Regions from separate parts of the Aliirhizobium cellulosilyticum genome, predicted to be linked through region 2. Evidence: predicted binding sites of a transcription regulator. Region 2 holds the regulator's gene; the other holds the start of a gene.

Region 1 (4,420 bases), on a different contig from region 2:
GCCACCCAGGCGACGACACCGGCCTGATAGGCGGTCGATAGCTGGAGCGCCTGCCTATAGGTGAGATCGACATAGGCCGTGCCTGGCGAAATGATACGATCCGCCAGCGCTTTCACCGCAAACAACGGCACCAGCAGCGTCGTGACGTTCATTCCAAACTGCGGCAGGTCGGCCGGCGCAAAGAACAGTCCCTGTATCGCCAGACCAAGCGCCAGCCCGATTGCCGCCGGTGCTGCGCCGAACAGCAGGAACAATGTCGATCCGAGAATGAAATGCACCTCGGACACGCCGACCGCATAATGCGGCAGAAGTTCGAAGAAGGAAAAGACTGCTACAGCGGTGATGGCCGTACGCGCGGCCAATGATGCGAGACCCTGTTGCCGGATCGTGTCTCGCGCCAACTTCAACGTGAAAAGTCCCGCCCCTGCTGCAGTGGCGTAGCTCAGAATGATTTTGGCCCCGTCTACGAGGCCCGGTTCGATATGCATATGTGCTCCTGTCCGTCACACCCGACGGTCGTTGATTGATAAGATACACACGGTCGGTCTCCTGACTCGCGGGTCGATGCCTTGTCGAACCTTCCCATGGCGCGAGGCCACAGTGGTGTTTCGCAAAGCTCGCCGCTCACAGTCGCGGGGGCGGTCGGGTTCAACAGATGCTGCCCTTGTTCCCATGCGGTCAACGGATGTCGGCCGCACCATGTGCGGGAATGGGGTAGCAATTTCCCGCAGAGGCAGCAAACAACCGCAGCCGAAATCGCACCAATCTACCGCTGTCATAGGGTCGCATGCAGCAAGAATGGGTCATCGGCGTTGCTACGCGCACTCCTGGGCCTTCAGCCATTTGCGAATGCGCGCTCTTGCATTGGCATAGGGCGACGCGGTGTTGAACTGGATCATGCGCCCCTTGGTCCACTTGCCGTACCAGCCTTTGCCGTAAAGCTCGTCATCTGACCGGTTGCTGATTGTCGAGACCAGTTGCTCTTTCACCGTCCTCAGTCGTTCCAACCGCTCGGGCCAGTCCAGTGCGTCATGGTCTGCATAGAATTTTTGGGCAAGCGGCCCCAGTTCGTTCCACTTGAACCCCATCTCCGGAAAATCGACCGCTTCACCCCGGTCATCCCGATCGAGCCATTTCAGCACCAGTTCGTTCCAGCCGATGAGGTATGCGACGAGATCCGCCGGGCTCATCATCGAGCCTGCCATGTGGCCCTGCATGGATGCCTCTCTCGCCCGGACCTTCGGAACGCTGGCAAGATCGTCCCAAAGCCTGTTGAAGGTCGTGGAGATCGCCGCAAGAAGTTCCTGCCTGGAACCGGGTACAGCCATGGAGCGCCTTCAGATGCTGTTCGAATACAGCATCTAAGCTACGCTTCTGTCCACAGGATATGAAGCCGTCCGGCTGTCGCAGCCGGACACCGACCCTAGGATTGCTGCACTATTATTGTGGTGTCAAAAGCCTGTACGGAGAACCTTATTCTTCACCCGCGGCCTTTTTCCAGCCGGCAAAAAGGTTAGGATCGGCCACTCCGCCTTTCAAAAGCATATTCAATTGAGACCGCCATGACAGAACAGACCGATTTTGACAGCGACGAAACCTATCCGGATGATTTCGATATCGCGCCCGTGAGATTGACGGTCGATCTCGGCGCACTTGTCGACAACTGGAAGGAAATGGCGCGCCGCTGTGGAAAGGCTTCAACCGCCGCAGTCGTCAAGGCGGATGCCTATGGTCTCGGGCTTGAGGATTGCGGTACCGCGCTCTATGAAGCCGGCGCACGGGATTTCTTCGTTGCCGCGGTGCAGGAAGGCGTAACCTTGCGCACCTACGCGCCGGATGCCCGCATCTACGTGCTTTCCGGCATATGGCCGGGCCAGGAACGGATGTTTTACGAAAACGATCTGGTCCCGGTGATCATCTCCGAGGAACAGCTGGCCTTCTGGATGTCGGTCACCGCCGAACATGGCGACCATCCTTGTGCGCTACATATCGATACCGGCTTCAACCGGCTCGGCCTTCCCGCGGAAGAAGCGATCGCCTTTGCCGAGGATGTCTCGCGGCCGGCAAGTTTCTCACCCGTTCTCGTCATGTCGCATCTTCACAGCGGCGATTCGCCGGCCTCTCCGCTCAACCGATCACAGCTTGAGTCTTTCCAACGGGTTGCTGCGGCTTTCGAAGGCGTTCCGACAAGTCTGTCTGCTTCCGCAGGCATCTTTCTCGGCCCGGAATATCACTTCGACCTCACCCGTCCCGGCATTGCCGCCTATGGCGGCGAGGCGGTCAACGGCATGAAGGCGCTTAAACCCGTGGCCAAGGCGGAGGCACGCATCATCCAGATCCGTGATGCGCCGTCCGGTTCGACCGTCAGCTACGGCGCCACCCATCAGCTGTCGCGCAACAGCAGGCTTGCCGTTGTGTCGGCCGGTTATGCCGACGGCTACCTGCGTTCGCTGTCAGGTTCCGGCGTACCGCTTCGGGCTGGAGGCGCACCCGGCGCTTTTGGCTTCATCGCCAACAGGCGCGTGCCCGTGATCGGCCGGGTCACGATGGATCTGACGATCTTCGACGTGACCGACGTACCCGAAAACGAAATCCGCACCGGTGACTATATCGAACTGTTCGGCCCGAACATCGCACTCGACGACACCGCACGCGCCGGCGGCACGATCGGTTACGAACTTCTGACCGCGCTCGGGCTGCGTTATGAACGGCGCTACATTTATCCGGACGATTGATATCACCGCCGTCTTGTCATCACCCGCCAGTTTCGCTTAAAAGGCCATTGGTTCCGCTTTTGTTCTTGCGGGTATCCGAGATATTCAAGGCGGCGATCAAATCTATGGCAAAAACCAAAACCCAATTCGTGTGCCAGAACTGCGGCACGGTGCATAGCCGCTGGGCCGGCAAGTGCGACGGCTGCGGCGAGTGGAACACGATCGTCGAGGAAGACCCGATGGGCGGCATCGGCGGCGGTCCCGGCAAGGCCCCGAAGAAGGGCCGTGCCGTTGCGTTGACCACGCTGTCGGGCGAAACCGAACAGGCACCGCGTATTTTCACCGGCATCTCCGAACTCGACCGCGCCACCGGTGGCGGTTTCGTGCGCGGCTCCGCCGTGCTGATTGGGGGCGACCCCGGCATCGGCAAGTCGACGCTGCTGATGCAGGCGGCAGCAGCACTTTCACGCCGCGGCCACCGGATCATCTATGTCTCGGGCGAAGAGGCGGTGGCCCAGGTGCGCCTGCGCGCCCAGCGCCTCGGTGCAGCGGATTCGGACGTGCTGCTTGCTGCGGAAACCAATGTGGAAGACATCCTTGCCACAATTTCCGAAGGCAAACGCCCCGATTTGGTGATCATCGATTCCATCCAGACGCTCTGGAGCGATACGGCAGATTCGGCCCCTGGCACCGTCACCCAGGTGCGCACCGGCGTGCAGGCAATGATCCGCTTTGCCAAGCAGACGGGTGCCGCCATGGTTCTCGTCGGGCATGTGACGAAGGAAGGCCAGATCGCCGGTCCGCGCGTCGTCGAGCACATGGTCGATGCCGTGCTTTATTTCGAGGGCGATCGCGGCCATCACTATCGCATCCTCAGAACGGTCAAGAACCGTTTCGGGCCGACCGACGAAATCGGCGTGTTCGAAATGTCCGATAACGGCTTGCGCGATGTTTCCAACCCGTCCGAACTGTTTCTCGGCGAGCGCAATGCCAAATCTCCGGGTGCCGCCGTCTTTGCCGGCATGGAAGGCACACGGCCGGTTCTGGTCGAGGTACAGGCGCTTGTAGCAGCCACTTCGCTCGGCACGCCGCGCCGCGCCGTGGTCGGCTGGGACAGTTCGCGTCTGGCAATGATCCTTGCCGTGCTCGAAGCCCATTGCGGGGTCAGGCTCGGCCAGCACGATGTCTATCTCAATGTCGCAGGCGGCTACCGCATTTCGGAACCGGCAGCCGACATGGCGATCGCATCGGCGCTCGTCTCCTCGCTTGCCGGCGCGGCTTTGCCTGCCGATTGTGTTTTCTTCGGCGAAATCAGCCTTTCAGGCGCCGTACGCCCGGTGTCGCAGACATCCCAGCGCCTGAAGGAAGCGGAAAAACTCGGCTTTGCCGGCGCCATGCTGCCTGCCACCTCGGCGGAACTGCCGAAGAACGGCAGCGCCCGCTGGACGATGATCGAGGACCTTCCCGATCTTGTCGCCCGCATTGCCGGATCCGCCAAGAAACTGGGGAAAGGCCATGAAAATGCCGGAGAAGATGATTGATCTTCCGTTAATGAGTTGGCTGATGTAAGACACTGCGCCCAATGCTGGAATGCCGGGCGAAAATGCCGGTTCATCCGGCAGGTGTGGAACGGCAGGTTCTGGAGTAGAGTTTACATGCCCATTACGATCTTCGACGGTATTGTCATCGGCGTCACCCTGTTTTCT
Region 2 (4,420 bases):
CCAATTACAGTGTTGGCGCTTTCTGCGCTTTGACAACGCTCAAGCGCTTTTTTGAAGTTCAGGCAGCCTTGGCCACCGCATCGAAAGCCATCAGCTTTTCCAGAAGCCGAGGCATGTCTTTCAGATGCACCATGTTCGGACCATCCGACGGGGCGTTGTCCGGATCTTCATGGGTTTCGATGAATACACCGGCAATACCCACTGCGACGGCCGCACGCGCCAGCGTTTCAACGAATTCGCGCTGGCCACCGCTGGAGCCACCCTGCCCGCCCGGCTGCTGCACCGAGTGCGTGGCGTCAAAGATCACCGGCGATCCGAGCGAAGCCATGATCGGCAACGAACGCATGTCGGAGACGAGCGTGTTGTAACCGAAGGAGGCGCCGCGTTCGCACAGCATCACGTTAGGATTACCGCTCTCGGTAAATTTCGCCTGGACGTTCTTCATGTCCCAGGGGGCCAGGAACTGGCCTTTCTTGACGTTGATCGCCCGGCCGGTCTTGGCGGCTGCGACCAGAAGATCGGTCTGACGCGACAGAAAGGCCGGGATCTGCAGGATGTCGACGGTTGGCGCAACAAGCCCGCACTGCTCTTCCGTATGGATGTCGCTCAGGACCGGGAAGCCGAATTCCTTCTTCAGGTCGGCAAAAATCTCCATCGCATTTTCAAGTCCGATGCCGCGCTTGCCGGAGATCGACGTACGGTTGGCCTTGTCAAAGGAGGACTTGTAGACCAGCCCGATGCCGAGCTTGCCGCAGAGCTCGCTCATCGTGCCGGCGATCATGAAGGCATGATCACGGCTTTCCATCTGGCAAGGCCCCGCGATCAGCGAAAGCCGGCCTGCATTGGAGAATACGACCTTTTTGTCGCCTTCGCCGACCGAAACTTCTGAATTGGGGGAGACTGCCATTCTACTATTCCTCGAAGCCGAACAAAACGCCTTGGCCGGGCGACGGCGACACGAGAACGCGACCATCCCGGCGAATGAATGCGACGTCATTAGCAGCAAGGATGATCTCTGTCACGGCCAGATCAAGACTGCGAAAGATCACGGCCTCCCCTACCAACCCGGCTGCCACCCCTTCGATAGGAAGACCGAAGTCATGCGCAATTTGCTCGCGCCTGAGAACGCGCACGGCTCCCGTTTCAGCCTGGAACACCAGTCCACCTTCAACTTCGATACCCGGCGCTCGCAGCACATTGTCAAAAAAGGCAACCGAAGCATGCGGATCATCACTTGCCAAAATGACTTCCTTCAAACCGGCAACCGAATTGGCATGGATACGCAATTCAGCCATATCCTGAGGGAAAGATACCAGCCGCTGGCAGGAGAAAGTAAAGAAATCAGCCGCACCATCCATCGCGGCAAAAGCAAGCTGGAAACGAGCTTCGACCTCGTCACCGTCCGGAGACTTTACAGCTCTGCCGAATTCGAGGGGCTCACCGCCGGAAATTCCGGCCGCGACATAATGCCGATGATCGTTCGACGCGTCTTCACTGGAGACCACGATGGCCGACAAGCCTTCACGTCCGCGGCGACCGCGATAAGCCAGATCGCGCTCGACAAAGACATTGCCTTTCTTGGCATGAGCCCCCGCCTTGCGCCTGTCCGCAACAGCCAGTGGCTCCAGATAGGTACCGTCTTCAAAAAAAACACAGGCATTGGCCGTACCGAAGGGATGCACGCCGTCAGGCGCGACAGTGAAACCCAAAGACGACAGCCGCTCGCGTGCCTTGCCGAGATTTCCAACAGGCAAAACGAGATGATCGATATTCCTAGCAGTCACACATGTCCCCCAGACTTCTGATCCGCTAGGCGTAGATTGGGCAGACCGCCGGGGAGCGCAAGTAGATTCCGACTGAGAACGTCATTCGGCATCCAAGAAACTGATTATATTGTCACGAAAATTTAAGGACTTGCGGAACACATATGGAACATATAGTGTTCGTTCTGCATTTGTTTCAAATCTGAAGGTGCGCCTCACATGCTGACTCGCAAGCAACAGGAACTGCTTTTGTTCATTCACGAACGGATGAAGGAGTCGGGCGTACCTCCGTCTTTCGATGAAATGAAGGACGCTCTCGACCTTGCGTCGAAGTCGGGCATCCATCGGCTCATCACGGCACTTGAAGAGCGCGGTTTCATTCGCCGTCTCCCCAACAGAGCGCGCGCACTCGAGGTCATCAAGCTTCCCGAAGCCTATGTTCCCACGCTGCAGCCGAAACGCGGTTTTTCACCGAGCGTGATCGAGGGAAGCCTTGGCAAGAAGCCGGCGACGCCTGCTGCCCCGCCTGTCTCCGCCAATGACAGCGCGTCTGCAAGCGTGCCGGTCATGGGCCGCATCGCCGCCGGCGTACCGATCTCGGCAATTCAGAATAATACCCACGACATTTCCGTCCCCGTAGAGATGTTGGGATCCGGCGAGCATTATGCGCTTGAAGTCAAGGGCGACTCGATGATCGAGGCCGGAATTCTGGATGGCGACACCGTCATCATTCGCAACGGCAACACCGCCAATCCGGGCGATATCGTCGTTGCACTCGTGGATGATGAAGAGGCCACACTCAAGCGCTTCCGCCGCAAGGGTGGCTCGATTGCGCTGGAAGCGGCAAACCCGGCTTACGAGACACGAATTTTTCCACCGGATCGGGTCAAGGTCCAGGGCAGGCTCGTCGGCCTCATTCGCCGTTATCACTGACACCGGAATTGTTGCCAACATCAGTTGGCGCTTCTGATCGATAATCCGTTCCTGCTTGATCTGAGACAGCAAACTGCGCCTCAAGACGGCCACTCGATTTTGGTTTGGAAATCCATTCCGGCAGATACGGGTCATAGAGATTGCGTCGCCAGTCGTATTGGCGATGAATGGTCCATGGGCGAACCGTGCCAGCCATTGCTGTCGTGACACTCCATTTTCCGGCTGCCGCCGCCCCGGAAAGATCGATTTCAATTGACCCTGTCTTGCGCAGGCTGGCGCCGCTCAGCATCGGGGTACCAGACCGACAGGAATGGAAACGCGCACGCGGCGCGATAACAAGGCCGGCAACGTCGCAAGCCGCTCCGGCATAACGGCCATCATCAACAACAACGACCAAAACACCTTCCGGTGACATGAATGCGCACCAGGCCTTGAGCTGACATGAGAATCTGACACTCCCTGCCTCCTTCATCAGTCGCTGCGCTTCGATCAGAACGTGTTCCGGAAGTCTTTCACTGGAAGAACCCGGCATATTTTTTAGAATTTCACTTTCCAACATCTCCGGCATAGCCAGCACTGGAAGCTGTCGCGCATACATCCACTGCCCATAGACGAACTCGGAGGGACGTTTCCTGTTGGCGGCAGCACGTTCTGCATCTCGATAAGCAACGAGGTTCCCATCTTCAGCGATGAGAAGACTTGATTGGGCGTGTTGCACCCCCACCCAGAACAGGGCCGCAGCGGTAAACAGGAAAGGTAAGCCCGAATAGCGAAGCCGTGTCCTGAGGAGCGTCAGTAGCAGAAAACCGCAGACCCCAAGCGGCAAAAACCAGGGGTGCTGTTCTCCGACGACAATGTCCCCGCCCCATCCCGCTACATGCTTCGCGATCAAGATGACCCATTCGAGGCTCCAGGCCATGATCCCGATGAAGGGAGCATCGAGGCCGAAGGGCATCAACAACATCGCAGCAAGCCCGGCCGGCATCACCAGGAAGCTGATGATCGGCATGGCAGCCAGGTTCGCGGCAAGCCCATAGGTGGCGACGCGATGGAAATGCTCGACGGAAAACATCGTCGTCGCAAGACTACCAATCAGCGATGTCGCGATAATGCCGGCGATAAAGCGCCAGCCAACGGCAGCCAATGTCACCAGAGGATGACGGATGGGAAATCGCTCCCGCTCTTCCGTTTCAGGGCGTCGCGACCAGGCCGCATAACCGGCCACGAGCGCAACCGTGGCAGCAAACGACATCTGGAAACTTGGCCCCAGAATTTCCGAAGGCGTCCAGATGAGGATGATCAGCGCAGACAAGGCTACATTTCGCAAACTTATCGAGGGCCGGTCCAAAAGCACGGCAACAAGTATCACCGCCATCATGATATAGGCGCGCTGGGCGGATACACCGAAGCCCGATACCAGATAATAGGCCGTAACCATTGCAAGCGCCCCGCCGGCGGCAATCTTCTTGATTGGCAGGGCCTGTGCGAGGCCAGGGAAAAGAGCAAAGACGCTACGCAATCCCACGAAGAAAATCCCGGCGGCAAGCGCCATATTCAATCCGGAAATGGCAACGATGTGAGCGAGGCCGGAGACCCGTAGCGCCTCGACTGTATCTTCGGAAATTGCCCGTCTCTCATCGGTGACAATGGCGGCGGCGAAGGCACCGGCATCACCCGGCGCAATCTCGCGAATACGATTGCCGATCTGCCTGCGCAGATCGAAG

The links. Region 2 encodes LexA, which represses DNA repair genes until DNA is damaged. Its sites were predicted from a motif close to TGTTCNNNNTGTGTTCNG; they were not measured.
Region 1: a site for LexA is predicted at 2,785-2,802, ahead of radA (DNA repair protein RadA). Genes of this name have one in related genera too.

What each region holds. Positions count from the first base shown of each region.
Region 1 is NZ_JACIGW010000005.1:298,120-302,539, forward strand. Features, by position in the region: gene GGE33_RS20685 (energy-coupling factor ABC transporter permease) at 1-488, opposite strand, end outside; cobalamin riboswitch at 523-717, opposite strand; gene GGE33_RS20690 (ClbS/DfsB family four-helix bundle protein) at 816-1,328, opposite strand; gene alr (alanine racemase) at 1,563-2,735, shown strand; gene radA (DNA repair protein RadA) at 2,840-4,255, shown strand; gene GGE33_RS20705 (CvpA family protein) at 4,370-4,420, shown strand, end outside.
Region 2 is NZ_JACIGW010000001.1:1,209,589-1,214,008, reverse strand. Features, by position in the region: gene kdsA (3-deoxy-8-phosphooctulonate synthase) at 59-907, opposite strand; gene GGE33_RS05670 (VOC family protein) at 912-1,784, opposite strand; gene lexA (transcriptional repressor LexA) at 1,983-2,696, shown strand; gene GGE33_RS05660 (ComEC/Rec2 family competence protein) at 2,677-4,420, opposite strand, start outside.